Regions from separate parts of the Agrobacterium tumefaciens genome, predicted to be linked through region 1. Evidence: predicted binding sites of a transcription regulator. Region 1 holds the regulator's gene; the other holds the start of a gene.
The links. The regulator LexA, encoded in region 1, represses DNA repair genes until DNA is damaged. The targets are predictions, from matches to a motif close to TGTTCNNNNTGTGTTCNG.

Region 1 (4,822 bases):
GAACAGATATTTTCCGTCGCCTGTCTTAGACGATGGCGAAGAAATTACAATGACGGCGGGCGGCAGAAACAGAGCGCCCGCCATTAAAATCGATTGGCACGAGTAGCACCCGTTTCTTACGCTTTCGTGATGGCGTCGAAGGCCAGAAGCTTTTCCAGCAGTTTCGGCATGTCCTTCAGATGCACCATGTTGGGGCCGTCGGAAGGCGCATTGTCCGGGTCCTCGTGGGTCTCGATGAAAAGGCCAGCGATACCAACCGCCACTGCCGCTCGCGAAAGCGTCTCGACGAATTCGCGCTGGCCGCCGGTGGAGCCGCCCTGCCCGCCCGGCTGCTGCACGGAATGGGTGGCGTCAAAGACAACAGGCGCGCCGAGCGAGGCCATGATCGGCAGCGAGCGCATGTCGGAGACCAGCGTGTTGTAACCGAAGGACGCACCGCGCTCGCATAAAAGCACATTCGGGTTGCCGCTTTCATTCAGCTTGGCCAGCACGTTTCTCATGTCCCAGGGCGCCAGAAACTGGCCCTTCTTGACGTTGATGACGCGGCCGGTTTTCGCGGCGGCGACGAGAAGATCGGTCTGGCGACTGAGGAATGCAGGAATCTGCAGCACATCCACCACTTCGGACACAATGGCGCATTGTTCCTCGGTGTGAATGTCGGTCAGGACCGGGAAGCCGTATTCCTTCTTGAGATCGGCGAAAACCTGCATCGCACTGTCAAGGCCTATGCCGCGCTTGCCGGAAAGCGAGGTGCGGTTCGCCTTGTCGAAGGAGGATTTGTAAACGAGGCCTATTCCAAGCTTGTCGCAAAGCTCCTTCAGCACACCCGCAATCATGAAGGCATGTTCACGGCTTTCCATCTGGCAGGGGCCGGCAATCAGCGAAAAACGCTCGGTATTGGAAAAGGAAACCTTGCTGGCGCCATCGCCGGCGGTGACTTTGAGATTGTTCGTAACGCTCATTATTTTTCCTCGAAGGCGAAGGCAACACCCTGACCGGGCGCTGCGGGCACCACCAGCCGGCCGCCCGCTTCTGCGCTGGACACGCCATTAGCAGCAAGTGCCGCCTGTGTCACGGCAAGATCGCGAACGGAAAAGACGACGCCTGCGCCGCGCAATCCGCCACCGCCCTCCTCGGGAACACTAAAGGCCAGTCCGTCAAAGACCGGCTTCCGCGTCAATCTTATGCGGGTATTGCCGGTTGCGAAAACCATATCTCCATCCGGAGACATCTTGCCGTCGCAGCCAAACACAGTTTCGATCAGCTGCACGGCATTCGCATCACCACCGGAAAACAGCACGATCTCGCTGAGGCCGGAAACGCCGTTGGCATGGCGTTCCAGCGCCGCGCGGTCGCCCGGCAGGGCCTGCAACCGCTGACAGCTGAACAGAAAGAAATCCGCCGCGGAACCACTGGCTGCAAAAGCCAGCCGAAAAGCCGCCTCGCTCTGCGAACCATCCGGCATTTTGACTGGCCGCGAAAATTCAAAGACATTTCCGGCCGAGAGGCCTGAGGCTACGAATCGGTCGAGATCGCCAAGAGCGTCCTGCGTTGCAGCGACCAGTGCGGAAAAACCCTCCCCTCCGGCATGTTTCCGGAAGGCCTGATCCCGCCCGGTAAACACATCTTTCCGGCCAATCGAGGCATTATATTTAGCCGGATCAGCAATCACGAGAGGCTCCAGATACGTGCCGTCGGCGAAAAAAACGCAGGCATTCTGCGTGCCAAACGGGTGAAGAGCCGCTGGCGCTACTGTAAATCCCAGGTTTCCAAGGCGATTTTCTGCGACGTCGATGTGCTCGACAGGCAGTACGAGATGGTCGATGCGGTACGGTTTCGTCATTTCCCTGCTTCCTGCTGTCGCATGCGGCATGGCCATGCCGGAACAGTTAGGACGGCAGAAAAGCACAATTTCGTGCTTTCAGGCAAATCATCAAAACAACAGATAGCAGCTTCACGAAATTTTAGGGGATTGCGGAACACATATGGAACATATAGTGTTCGTTCTGTATTTGTTTCGCGACTTCAACGACGATTCTCAAGGGTGTTTTCCTCATGCTCACGCGCAAACAGCAGGAATTGCTTCTCTTCATTCATGAACGAATGAAAGAGTCCGGCGTGCCGCCCTCCTTCGATGAAATGAAGGACGCACTCGATCTTGCTTCCAAATCCGGCATCCACCGGCTGATTACCGCCCTCGAAGAGCGCGGCTTTATTCGCCGGCTACCTAACAGGGCGCGGGCGCTGGAAGTCATCAAGCTGCCGGAGGCCTATGCGCCGGGTGCCAGGCCGCAGCGCGGCTTTTCTCCAAGCGTCATCGAAGGCAGCCTCGGAAAGCCGAAGGCGCCAGAACCCCCACCGGCGCCCAAGGCGCCCGCCAACGATCTCGGCGGCGCGGTCACCGTTCCGGTCATGGGTCGCATCGCCGCCGGCGTGCCGATTTCCGCCATTCAGAACAATACGCATGATGTTGCCGTGCCGGTTGACATGCTGGGTTCGGGTGAACATTACGCGCTCGAAGTTAAGGGCGATTCGATGATCGAGGCCGGGATTTTCGACGGTGATACCGTCATCATCCGCAACAGCAATACCGCCAATCCGGGCGATATCGTCGTGGCATTGGTGGATGACGAGGAAGCGACGCTGAAGCGTTTCCGCCGCAAGGGCGCTTCCATCGCGCTGGAAGCGGCCAACCCCGCTTATGAAACCCGTATCTTCGGGCCTGATCGGGTAAAAATTCAGGGCAAGCTGGTCGGACTTATACGCCGTTACCATTGATCTGATTTAACCGTCATCCTCTCAAGACAGGCGTCGTCATGAGATGGCTCCTGTCGAAGATGACGGCAATTCCGGAATTCGGCTGACCATGCGAGTGTCGGGCAATCTTATGCTTCCAGCAGACAGTTGCATTCTGTCTGGTAAAGATCAGTTCCAGTTTCATATGGATATCGTTGTTACGGCCTTGCCCCCGGCCTGTTGCCACCACTGCGTCATATGCCGTGGACATCTGGTTGCGTGAGTTCGTTTACGCTGGGGGATGCGGCTGGCCTGGCGCTGCCACCGAATGGTGATACTCGGTGCAAAGCCCCCGTCATTCATCAACGCGACTTATGGGTGCCATGGATTATTTTCGGTATTCCATCATGCCCCGACAGGTATAGAAATGCGCGTCATATCCGGGAGATAAGCCATGTACGATCTTTACATCGCCAACAAGAACTACTCCTCATGGTCGCTGCGGCCGTGGGTGTTGATGCGCACGCTCGGTATCGCCTTTGATGAGAGACTTGTTCCGTTTGGCGAAGGTGTCGCCTTTTCCAGCTTTTCGCCGACCGGCAAGGTGCCCTGCCTTGTCGATGATGGCGTGACGATATGGGAAACGCTGTCGATCGCCGAATATCTCGCAGAACGGCACCAGGGCGTCTGGGCGAGCGACAAGCAGGCGCGGGCATGGTCGCGTTCGGCGGCGAGCGAAATGCATGCCGGCTTTTCCTCACTGCGCAATCTTTATCCCATGTCGGTCGGTATTCGGGTCAAGCCGAAGGGTGGCGATGCCGGGCTTGCGGCAGACATAAAGCGCATCGATGCGTTATGGAGCGAAGGTCTGACAAAATTCGGCGGTCCCTATCTTGCCGGTCAGAAATTCACGGCGGTCGATGCTTTTTTCTGCCCCGTGGCGTTCCGTTTCCAGACCTATGGCGCCGATCTTTCACCTGCGGCAAAAGCCTATTGCGATCGGCTGCTCACCCTGCCCGCCATGCGTGAGTGGTATGAGGCCGGAGTGAAGGAGATCTGGCGCGATGCGGCGCATGAACAGGAAATCAGCGGCATTGGCGCATTGACTGACGATCTGCGCGTGAAGGTCTGAATATCACTGCTGACGGCGTTTATTGCGATGCCGTCAGCAACTGCCTGACCGGTTCCGGCACCTCGTATTCGAAGCGGTCGCTTTTCCAGTCGTAGTAGCGGTGCTCGCTCCATGGCCTGTTCGCCCCGGCAATTGCTGCGCGTAGTCGTCCGACCACCCCCGGCTGATTATTGCCGGCGAAGCCTATTTCTACCGAGCCAATGCGCCGCAATATATCGCGGTTGAGTAGAAGTGCTCCTGAGCGGCATTGTGAAAACGAGGTCCTGCGGGAAACGACGACAATATCGGCGATATCGCAGGCTTTTCCGGCAAACCGGCCATCTTCCAGAACGACGATCCACTCCCCGCTCCTGGCGCGCGCCACGCACCATATGCCTTTGCTGCAGGTGAAGACGCCGGGTTGCGCATCTTTCAGCGCTGCCGTCATCTGCCGCATCACCGCCCTCATCTCCTCCGGCGTAAGTTTTGATTTTGCGGTCAAGCCTACACTGGTTACTGCGGCATGCGCTTTAAGAATGACCGGTGGCACAGGCTGTTCCGGCAACAGGAGTGCTCTTTGCCACTGGCCGTATACGAAGCCCTGTGGTCGCGTTTTTGTCGTATAGGCCTTGCCGTCTTCCAGCAGCGCCACCAACTCACCCTCCTCGTGAATGAGCAAATCCGGGACATCGCGATAGGCCACGGCCGCCGACAGGCCGAAGGCGGAGACAAGAAGCGGAATACCAAGCAATGCAAGCCGGCTGCGCAGCAAGGTGAGCAGCAGGAAGCCAGCGGAGCCGAGGCCAATGAACCACTCATGTGGCCGCCCCGTCGCCGCGCTGCCGCCCCAGGACGCCACTTCATTGGCGACTTCGATGACGAGCGCCATGCCATAGCCCATGATCTTCAGGAATGGCGCATCCAACCCGAACGGCATCAGCAGCATGGCGAGCAGGCCAAAGGGCATGACGATCA
Region 2 (4,822 bases), on a different replicon from region 1:
CGGCGCCGCCGGTAACTAGAACGCGCATCATCAGTTCCCAGTGTTTTCGTAAGTGAAATATTCAGGCAATTCGGACAGAAGCGGCTGTTTGGCATCTTTGTCGGAAAGGATGCAGCCATCCAGCTTCGGCCAGCTGATGCCGATGGCAGGGTCATCCCATTTAACGCCGCGGTCGTTGGCTGCACTGTAAGGGGCCGTCACTTTGTAAGAGATGACCGTGTCGTCAACGAGCGTCATGAAGCCATGCGCAAATCCCGCCGGAACCCACAGTTGCTCGCCATTTTCAGGTGAGAGTTCGACAGCGGCCCATTGTCCGAAGGTGGGCGATCCTGTTCTGATATCGACAGCGACATCCAGCAGCCGTCCCCGAATGCAGCGAACGAGCTTGCCCTGCGCAAAAGGCTCTGTCTGGAAATGAAGCCCTCGCACGGTTCCGGCCTGTGCGGACAGGGATTCATTGTCCTGCACGAACTCCACATCCGCTACATTTTCGCGAAACCATTCCCTCTTGAAAACCTCGCTGAAGTAACCCCTGCTATCGCCGAAACGAGCCGGAGTTATCTTTTTCAAGCTTGATATCGAGAATGCTTCTAGTTGCACTATGCGGATCCTGTCTGGTCTGCTTACTCAGGGTGATATGGCTTTATCGGCAGGGACAGTCAATAACGCTTTATTGATCGCCCACACAAGAGCAACAAGCTTTACGTTGAGCAGTATGCAGAATCTTCCAGATCATCGCGTGTTTTTTTGCATCGCGTTCAGCGAAGCGCTCGCTAAATTCTCTCCATTTGCCATCCGCGCAGCGTGAAATCTATACTGCCTGCGCGTCAAGTCCACCGGGATTGATTGTGAATTGTTCCATGCGCTTTCCGGGATGCGGTCGCACTCTTATTTCCACATCGCCCGCATCCGCGCGCCCACATCAATCCGGATCTGCTGCGCGCTGCGCTCCGAAGCCGCGGCCGATATGATGGGCCAGGTTGCCGTTTCGAAGAATTGCAGCAATGTCGCCGGTATGAAGCGGGTTCTTGAGGCGTAGACATGCCTGTCGCCCTGCTGGCTCTGGCCGCCGGTGAAGAAGCGTTGTGGCGTGATCAGTGACAGGCCGTCCTTGGCGCGCGTCATCGCGACATAGAGTAGCCGTCGCTCCTCCTCCAGTTCCTGGGTGGTGCCGACGCCAAGATCCGATGGGATGCAGCCGTCGATGACATTCAGGATGAAGACGGAACGCCATTCCTGGCCTTTTGCCGAATGGATGGTCGACAGGGTCAGGTAATCCTCATCAAGCAGCGGCACGCCGGCCTGATCGCTGGTGGCGTCAGGCGGATCAAGTGTCAATTCCGTCAGGAATCGTTCGCGTGAGGGATAACCGCCGGCGATCTGTTCGAGCTGTAGTAGATCGGCCTTGCGGGTATCTGCATCCTCATGGATGCGTTCGAGATGGGGCTCGTACCACAACCTTGCCTGCCCGATTTCGTCCGGCCAGCCGTTTTGGCTCCGCCGCAGGCCCACCAGCATTTGCGTGAAGGCCGTCCAGTCATCGCCGGTCTTCGGTGGTGGCGGAATTTCGGCAAGGGCAAGCAGGGGCTCGGCGTCTGTCGCAATTGCATCGAGAATATTGCCGGCTTTCTTCGGTCCGATGCCGGGCAGCATCTGCAGCAGCCGGAAGCCGGCGACACGGTCACGCGGATTCTGGGCGAAGCGGAGGACTGCCAGCATGTCCTTCACATGGGCGCTGTCGAGGAATTTGAGGCCGCCGAATTTGACGAAGGGGATGTTGCGGCGGGTCAGTTCCACCTCGAGTGGGCCGCTGTGGCTGGAGGTGCGAAACAGCACGGCCTGCTGTTTCAGCGTCATGCCGGTTTCGCGATTGGCAAGGACCTGATCGATGATGAAGTTCGCCTGTTCGGTTTCGTCCTTCACCGTCACGAGCTTGGGGCGTTCGAGCGACTGCCGCTCCGTCCACAGGTTTTTGGTAAACCGCTCACGCGCCAGATCGATGACGCCATTGGCGGCGGCAAGAATTGGCTGCGTCGAGCGATAGTTGCGATCAAGCGTGATGATATCCGCCGCCGGGCTGAAGGATGCCGGAAAATCGAGGATGTTGCGCACCGTCGCAGCCCGGAACGAATAGATCGACTGCGCATCGTCACCCACCACCGTCAACCCGCGGCCACCGGGTTTGAGGGCCATCAGCACCGAAGCCTGCAGCCGGTTGGTATCCTGATATTCGTCGACCATCACATGGTCGAAACGGTTGCCGACATCGTCTGCCAGGATGGGGTCGCTCACCATCTGCGCCCAATAGAGCAGAAGATCGTCGTAATCGAGCACGTTCTGGACCTGCTTGGCTTCGACATAGGCCGCAAACAGTTGCTTGAGTTCACTCTCCCAGCTGGCGACCCACGGATAATGCTGGCGCAGGATCTCCTTCAGCGGCGTCTGGGAATTCACCGCACGCGAGTAGATCGCAAGGCATGTTCCCTTGGTCGGAAAACGGCTTTCGGTCTTGGAAAATCCCAGCTCGTGCCGGGCAAGGTTCATCAGGTCGGCGCTGTCTTCGCGGTCGTGGATGGTGAAATCGATATTGAGGCCGATCTGTTCGGCATAGATGCGCAACAGGCGTGCGCCGATGCCATGAAAGGTGCCGGACCATGCCAGCGCGTCGGTGAGCGCGCCCGAATTGCCGCCGAGGACCTGTTTGCAGATACGCTCGACACGCCGCGACATTTCCGACGCGGCACGTCGGGAAAACGTCATCAACAGGATGCGGCGGGGATCGGCGCCGTTCACAATCAGATGCGCGACGCGATGGGCAAGTGTGTTGGTCTTGCCGGAACCGGCGCCGGCAATGATCAAGAGCGGTCCGGCCGTCTGTCCTTCTCTCAGCCCGACTCCGTGTTCCACGGCCTTGCGCTGCTGTTCGTTCAACTTGTCCAGATAGGCAACCGCCATGCCTGCAATCCTTGATATGTGGTTGTCCGTCCGTGGATAGCTGTGGATATGGTCAGCCGTCGAGGCATCGGCTGGCCATATCCACCGTTCCTGCAATGATTAGCAAAGACTCAAACACCAATCCAGAACAAATGCTGAACGCACTGCACGGATCATTTTAGCCGGCATGCTGCTCCAAGAACCGTGGGCGGAAAGGATCTGATTTTCCCATCATGATAAGAATAGTAGTGAGGAAAATCTCGTACTTAATTGAAATATATATTCATTTATTGTGGTCTCTCCCGCGTTTCCTGTTTCAGGTCGGAAAGATTTGAACCAAGCCGGAGGCCTGCGAGTTCAATCATCGGCCTTGGGGAAGAGGCCAGTCTGTTGGGAGGACCAAATGAAAAATCTGAAATTCTGCCTGATCGCCGTTGCCGCCCTTGCTACCTCGACATTTGCCTTGGCCGAGCAGAAAGCCGTGAAATCCGATGTCACCATCGCCTCAGATATCAATTACCTGCTTTACACCCCGAAGGACTATGATGGTTCGGACAAGACCTATCCTCTCGTCGTCTGGCTGCATGGCGGTGACCAGGGTGGCAGCGATGTTGAAAAGCTAGGGGCGAGCGGACTGCCGAAAATGATCGAAGAGGGGCGTGATTTTCCTTTTCTGGTGTTCTCGCCGCAAAACCCGAGTGAGGAACTGCTTTATCCGATCGAGCGTGTCGCAGCCACTCTCCAGTCGGTGGTGGCCGATCATCGGGTGGACCGCAGCCGCATCTACCTGATCGGTTATAGCCGGGGTGGATTTGGGGCGTGGTCAATGGCCGAACAGTTTCCGGAGACCTTTGCTGCTGTCGTGCCGATTGCCGGCGGCGGTATCCGGCATTATCTCAACCGGACCAATGAAAAGACCGCCTTTTGGGCTTTTCATGGTGCAAATGACGAGGTGATACCGCTGTCCGACACCGTGGTTCTCGTTCAACGCCTTCAGGAGCTGAAACGCAATGTTCGGCTCACCGTGTTCGAGGAGACAAATCATCAGGCGGTGGAGGGAAAAGTGCTGAAGGATGAGGCGATGTGGACGTGGCTTCTCGAACAGAAGCTCGCTGAGGTCAAAGCACCGTCTTCTCCCTGAGTTTCGCCGGATCTCTGATTGAGACGATCACAGACAAAGCCGCCCGGCGCTTCCGCCGGACGGTTGTCTTTAGAGGCTCGATGTTCGTCTAAAGGAAGCTGCTTTCGAACAGTTCGCCCGAATAGGCCGCGTGGGTGATGCCCGCTTCAAGATCGGCCCTGGTCAACTCATCGATGAAAACGCCATTCTGCATGACGAGAACGCGGTCGCACATATGGGCAATGACCGCGAGGTCGTGGCTGACGAGAACGAAGGTGAGGTCGCGTTCCTCACGCTGGTCGGCGAGCAGATTGAGGATTTCCGCCTGAATGGAAACGTCGAGTGCGGATGTCGGCTCATCGAGCAGCAGGATCGGTGGCTCGAGGATCAGCGCGCGGGCAATCGCCACACGCTGGCGCTGGCCGCCCGAAAGTTCATGCGGGAACCGCTCGGCGAAATGTGCGGGCAGGCCGACCTGTTGCAGGGCGGCCGGAACCTTCGACCAGCCATCGCCAAGCCCCATGGAGCGGATGGGTTCGGCGAGAGCCCGGCCGATGCGATGGCGTGGGTGCAGCGAACCGTACGGGTCCTGGAACACCATCTGCGCCAGCTTCAGTTCTTCGCGGCTGCGCACTTTGCCGACCGGCTTGCCGTCGAAACTGATCGATCCGGTCCACACCGATTCCAGACCCGCAAGCGACCGCAGCAATGTCGATTTGCCGCAACCGCTTTCACCCACGATACCGAGCGTTTCACCCTTGTTGACCT

Region 2: CFBP6623_RS23675 (ATP-dependent helicase) is a predicted target of LexA. The motif match lies at 3,079-3,096, and genes of this name have one in related genera.

What each region holds. Positions count from the first base shown of each region.
Region 1 covers NZ_CP039903.1:1,098,629-1,103,450, reverse strand. Annotated here, with positions in the region: gene kdsA (3-deoxy-8-phosphooctulonate synthase) at 117-962, opposite strand; gene CFBP6623_RS05500 (VOC family protein) at 962-1,843, opposite strand; gene lexA (transcriptional repressor LexA) at 2,056-2,778, shown strand; gene CFBP6623_RS05490 (glutathione S-transferase family protein) at 3,191-3,868, shown strand; gene CFBP6623_RS05485 (ComEC/Rec2 family competence protein) at 3,888-4,822, opposite strand, start outside.
Region 2 covers NZ_CP039904.1:1,838,725-1,843,546, forward strand. Annotated here, with positions in the region: gene rfbB (dTDP-glucose 4,6-dehydratase) at 1-28, opposite strand, end outside; gene rfbC (dTDP-4-dehydrorhamnose 3,5-epimerase) at 31-600, opposite strand; gene CFBP6623_RS23675 (ATP-dependent helicase) at 889-2,955, opposite strand; gene CFBP6623_RS23680 (prolyl oligopeptidase family serine peptidase) at 3,338-4,075, shown strand; gene CFBP6623_RS23685 (ABC transporter ATP-binding protein) at 4,164-4,822, opposite strand, start outside.